2 regions of the Oceanobacillus sp. FSL K6-0127 genome follow, and region 2 is predicted to be linked to the other one. Evidence: predicted binding sites of a transcription regulator. Region 2 holds the regulator's gene; the other holds the start of a gene.
The links. Region 2 encodes NrdR, which represses ribonucleotide reductase genes. Its sites were predicted from a motif close to AACACNATATATNGTGTT; they were not measured.
Positions count from the first base shown of each region.

Region 1: the regulator NrdR is predicted to act here: its motif matches at 1,777-1,794, upstream of MHH64_RS04210 (anaerobic ribonucleoside triphosphate reductase).

Region 1 is NZ_CP150287.1:858,095-861,311, reverse strand. It holds gene MHH64_RS04210 (anaerobic ribonucleoside triphosphate reductase) at 1-1,670, opposite strand, end outside; gene MHH64_RS04205 (MBL fold metallo-hydrolase) at 1,998-2,867, opposite strand.
Region 2 is NZ_CP150287.1:2,477,416-2,480,632, reverse strand. It holds gene MHH64_RS12250 (DnaD domain protein) at 1-639, opposite strand, end outside; gene nrdR (transcriptional regulator NrdR) at 870-1,334, opposite strand; gene MHH64_RS12240 (cytosolic protein) at 1,363-1,761, opposite strand; gene MHH64_RS12235 (glyceraldehyde-3-phosphate dehydrogenase) at 2,053-3,084, opposite strand.

The DNA.
Region 1 (3,217 bases), 1.6 Mb from region 2:
TTGATTGCACCATAACCAATATCAGCGGCGGCCATTGCTCTTACTAAAACATCTAATGCCTTTATATTTTTAGAAACATCTCCGTCACATTCGATGTATGTAATATGACCACCATTACATAAACGATGGAAAGAGCCTTCAATTTTAGCTTTATCAATACTCTTGATAGAATAGTAAACCGGGACATGGAAGGAATTCGTATAGTAATCTCTATCTGTTATACCAGGTATTTTTCCGAAAACCGCTTGGTCTTTTCGAGTAAACTTTCCAGATAATCCTTCTGCGGGTGTTGCAATCAACGAGAAATTCAAATCGTAATCTTCACTCGCTTGATTAACTCTGTCTCGTAAATACTGAATGATTCGATATCCTAATTGATAAGATTCCTCTGATTCACCATGATGCTTACCAGTTAAAGCGACTAAAGCCTCCGCCAATCCAATAAAGCCAATACTTAATGTGCCTTGTTTTAATACATCACCAAGTTTATCTTCTTGTTGAAGGTTTTCGCTCCCTCGCCAAATATGCTGCCCATATAAAAATGGAAAGTTTCCTGCCTTCTTTTTAGTTTGAAAATCAAATCGCTCCATTAATTGTTTTATTGTAAGTCCAGTATAGTAATCTAATAGTTTAAAGTAATCGAACTCATTCTTTGCGGCAAGTGCAAGCTTTACGAGATTGATAGAAGTAAAAGACAGATTTCCCCGCTGCACTCCATTTTCCTCACCATGACGATTTGCCATCACACGAGTCCTGCAACCCATATAGGCCACTTCCGATTCTGGAGTACCATCATAATGCACTTTATTAAACGTCGAATCGATAAAGCTAAAGTTTGGAAATAATCGCTTCGCTGTTGTTCCAAGTGCTAATTGGTATAAGTCATAATTCAGTTCTCCAGGTTCAAAATTAATTCCCTTTTTCATTTTAAAAATCTGAATAGGGAAGATTGGTGTCTCACCATTACCCAGGCCTGCTTTCGTGGCCAACAAAAGGTTCTTGATAAGTAGACGACCTGCCTTAGATGTATCTGTACCGTAATTGATGGAAACAAACGGAACTTGTCCACCTCCGCGCGAATGCATCGAATTACAATTATGTATAAAAGCTTCGCAGGCCTGGTATACATCTCGATTCGTTTCCTGCCATGCTATCTCATCTATTTCTTCCGCTGTATATGAAGTAGCATAGCTTTGTAAACGTTTCTTATTTTTCTCGAAAGTTTTATTAACATAAGGTGCAAGATCATATTCAAACATGGGATAGCTTTGCCCACCATGCTGCATGTTTTGATTCGATTGAAAAATAATGGATGCTAAAGCCATCGCACTTACAATATCTTTCGGTTCACGCATATGTCCATGTCCAGTATTAAAACCATCTTTCAGAACTTTTCCTAGTGGAATCTGACAACAAGTGGTTGTACCCGTAATTAGAAAATCAAGATCATGGGGGTGGATATAATTTTCATCGATTGCTTGTCTGACATCTTCGCTAAGTATCAATTCTTTCGCATACGACTTCGTTACTTCCGCAGAAACCTTTGACATTTGTCCCATTGGTGAGTTCCCATCAACATTGGCATTTTCTTGAATCAGATCATGATTACTTGTATAAACAATCTCATCCAATTTGTTTAGCGGGAAGTAGTCTTTCACTTCCGTTGACATACTTGTACTCATTTTTCCGCTCTCCCTTTTTTATTGTTTCTAGTTCTCTTATTTTGTTTTATTCCCCCAAGCCTCAATACTACATTTGGTGTTAACAAAACGAATTAGCACTATATATTGTATGCTATCATAGTAAAAAAGAAATAGCTGTGTCCAAATTGTGAAACTGCAAATTGAAGTAGCACTTGAAATGATGTAACAGTTCCGCGTATACATGAATAAGAGAAGTGAATAGAAAGCGAAAGGAACAATTTCATATTGATTAAAAATAGTGACTCAAAATCTCATTCTCTTGAGTCACCTTCTTCGTTCTTACGATTTCTCGCATCAGTGTTTGGGGTCTACAAATCGACCATAATCTGGTATTGCTAGTCGGTCAAATTCTTTAACCAGTCTTGCTAATCCTTCTGAAAGCTCTTGCCCAGACACTGGCATTCCATGACCAGTTACCACAATAGCAGGGTTTAACTCTTCCAGCTTTTTAACAGATTCCCAAGCAGCAGTCCAATCAGTCGTCAAGTACCTTGGCGGGCCGTTAATTTCCACTTTTTGAGTCATTACCTTGTAAAGTGATTCTTGTTTCACGGTAACAAAAGCATCGCCAGCAATAAGAGCACGATCTTTTTCCCTAAACAAAGATACATGACCAGGAGCATGTCCTGGTGTATGAATCCATTTCCAACCAGGCATATGTGGAACACTTCCATCATCAGGCAGTGCTTCTATATTGCTTCCTAAGTTAACAGCTTCATTTGGGAACATTGGTGACATTTTTGCCACAAGTCCCCCTTCAACGGATCCATCCGGTTCTGGATAGTCTTGTTTTCCAGTTAAAAAAGGCAACTCAGCCTCATGGGCATATACTTTAATTCCCCACTTCTCCACTAAATCTACAACTGCGCCAACATGATCAAAGTGTCCATGTGTTAGTATAATTGCTTGTGGTTTACTGTCTTCTCCAAACCGTTCCTCTACCATTTCCACAATCCGATTGGATGATTCAGGCATACCAGTGTCCACTAAAACCCACTCACCTGAATTATCCGGATTACCCACACAGCACAAATTCACAATTTGATTTGTATAGCAGTAAAGATCGGGAAGAACCTCCTTCCCAACTCCACTCGTCATCGAATACATCGGCAGAAACTGATCCTCCATTGAATCATGCATTCCATTTTGTATGTCTTTTTCCATAAAAATTCTCCACTTTTCTTTGTTTTAGTTTTGTTCACATTGATTTGTTGTTCATTTAAGTTTTTATATATTAATTAAAGTCTTGTTAAAAACATCTATATTATTTGGGCTAACGGCAAAAAGTATGTACATTTTTAAAAGTCCTATTAAAGCACCATACTTTGTATCAATTAATATAAAGGTTTAGGCACAGCAATCGATACTTCGCTAACTATAATGAGGGCATTGCAAGAGGTAAGAGGCGGGTCATGCTCAGAACCCCTTACGCTAATAAATCTGTGTTCTAATATTAGAAAAAAAACATAAGTATAGAAATGGTACTTATATCTCAACCGTTTGAAAGGGTGATT
Region 2 (3,217 bases):
ATTTTCCGTGGTTAATACTTTTGCATGAGGAACCATTCGTTGTTTCAGCATTTGTTCAATCCAAGTAAAATCAGTTGTTTCCGTATCTTCCTTAGGTTCTGCTCCCCTATTATCATCCACTTCTAATATTTCTGCAGATGGCGTAAAGGTTTGAAATACTTCACTAAAGGCAGCTGTAATATTTACACCATATCCTGGTGTTGTTTGCCTTCCATAATAGTTTTTCAACAGCTCGAATTTTTGATCACCTAAATGATGATACAATAGCTGAGAAAGCATCGCATCTTTAAAAAAATTACTTGGCGCAAATGGGCTCTGTAATTCATATGTATATAAATCACTTGACTCCCAATTTTGCTTATAGGTTTTCAGCAAACCTATCCCCTCTAGCTTCAATCGAGCTTGAAAGATTTCATCTAAAGGAAGGTCCAAGTAATTCATTAACGTATGATGTGTCTGTGGAGCTTGTTCCTGATTTAAATCGATGTCATGCAAAAGGGTTTGGTACAGTGCTATCGCCTTTATACCAAGCAATGGCTGATACAGATGGGTCAATGATTTGGCATAGTCTACCGGCAACGTTTCTTTTTGTGATACGATATAGCCGTCCACCGGCAAGATTTGTCCAATAAAATTCATGTTTCACACACCTCTATACTTACAAATAAGTAACTTACAAATAACTGTTCAAAAAGGAGGATGAAAAGGACCGAGAAGTTCGAGGCGGCGACGCTTTGAGTACCGGGCTTCCACAAGATGTCGTGACTTCGACGTTCGACGTTCGACACAGGACGTGTCGGTACTTAGTCGAAGGTCTACTGATCTCGATGTGTCATTTTCACCGGACTTTTTGAGCAACCTTCCAAGGGCTATTTGTTTTTATCCGTATTAATAATATCCTTTAATTCATCTAAAAAGACGGTAATGTCCTTAAATTGCCTATATACCGAAGCAAACCGAACATAGGAAACTTCATCAACCTTAGCTAATCTCTCCATTACTAGTTCACCAATTTCATGACTGGATACTTCGGACATGCCTGAATTACGCATCTCTCTTTCTACATCTAAAGCCAAGGCCTCCATTGTTTCTAATGGCACTGGTCGTTTCTCACATGCTCTAATAAGACCTCGTGTTAGCTTTTCACGGGAAAATTCCTGTCTTGCTCCATCTTTTTTGACGACAATTAGTGGAAGTTCTTCGACCCGTTCAAATGTAGTAAAGCGAAAACCACATTTCTCACATTCTCTGCGTCTTCTAATGGATCTTCCCTCTTCGATTGGTCGGGAATCTAAAACCTTTGTATTCTTATTTTGGCAATTCGAACATCGCATTTTCGTTCAACCCCATTCGTCCGTTCATTCACGCTCTTCGATACTTATCGTCGATTAAGGGCAATTCCGTATTCACCTTTTCATATAGCTGTGCAATTACTTTCGTACTATATCCTAAATCAAATGGCATAATCGATTCAGTCGTAACTGAAAAATCAATTGCTGTATGAAATGGTCTTACCATAATCACAGTTGCCACAATAAATACCTTTTTTCCCTTCGTGCGGTTTACACTTATTTCCCCGTGTTCCTGAGAAATTGCATTTACTTCATATGTTCCATGATTACTGAAATAGTTCTCTAATATCGCAAGTGCTTTTTCCTTCGTTGTCTTATAATAATGCGTTCGTAAAGCTGGATCAAAATGAGCCTCAGCTGTTTCCGCATGATTACTAAAATACTTTTTCAACGTATTGCCAATCGACATTTTTCGCACCCCAACCTGTAAGTTTTCTATTTGAACGTGTTTGTAGTACATTCTATTTTAACATGTTTTATATAATTCCACTAGTTGAACTCAAAAAGCGTATGGAAAGAAAGTCATTAACGATATTTTTTTAAAGCTATGAAAATAAAAGATTGTATATAAATCGATTTTCTCATAAATAACATCTAGTAAAATTTTATTTTACACGATGAAACTTTACAATCAAGTCCTAGCTTATGATTTCAACCTAAAAAAACCCGCTTCAACTTGAGAAGCGGGTGTTAACATTTTTTATGAAATTTTAACTTCTCGTTGATATAAATAGCTTCCAACATATTTTGTTAAGTCAAGTACCCTTTTCGAATATCCCCACTCATTATCATACCAAGCAATTATTTTTATTTTATTCTCACCCATAACAATTGTTGATAATCCATCAACAATTGCTGAGTAATCGGTAGTTGTATAGTCTATCGATACAAGCGGGTCCTCAGAATAGTGAACAATCCCTTTTAATTCGTTTTCTGCAGCTTCTTTAAAAGCTTGATTTACTTCCTCTGCCGTAACAGCAGTATGCACATCGACAACCAAATCAACAAGTGATACATTCGGTGTTGGTACACGTAAAGCCATACCATGTAATCTGCCCTTTAAATGTGGTAACACCTCGCTTAATGCCTTTGCTGCCCCTGTAGTTGTTGGAATTATCGATTGTGTGCATGCACGTGCACGGCGCAGATCCTTATGTGGGTTATCCAAGTTGTTCTGATCTCCTGTAAAAGCATGTACAGTCGTCATTAATCCATTATCGATTGAAAACTTGTCGTCTAACACTTTCACAATTGGTGCAAGACAGTTTGTTGTACAAGAGGCATTGGAAATAATGTCATCCTCGTCAGGCATATATGCTGCCTCATTTACACCAATTACAATCGTTTTATCCACCTGTTTTCCTGGCGCTGTTATGACAACCTTTCTTGCTCCTGCTTTCAAGTGCAGTCCAGCACTTTCCTTTGTTTTGAACTTTCCTGTTGCTTCAATGACGACGTCAATATCCAAAGCTTTCCATGGAAGCTTTTCTGGTTCTCGAGAATTTACAAGCGTTACTTTTTTTCCGTTTACTTCAATCCCGTCATGAAGCGCTTCGACTTCCCCATCAAAAATTCCGTGAATACTGTCATACTTAATAAGATGTGCGAGTGTCTCAGGAGGATAGCTTGCATTGATAGCGACTACATCCAATTGATTATCTGCAATTGCTTGACGAAATACCATACGCCCGATTCTACCAAATCCTGTTATGGCCACACGAGTTTTGTTCATAAGAAACTTATTCCTCCCATATATGTTATACTTTTAATCTATTTTATATTAAATAGTATATCACATTATAACACAATTGTGTCGCACAATTTCCCTGTTTTTTAAATATATTTCTGCATTTATGCTATTGTCT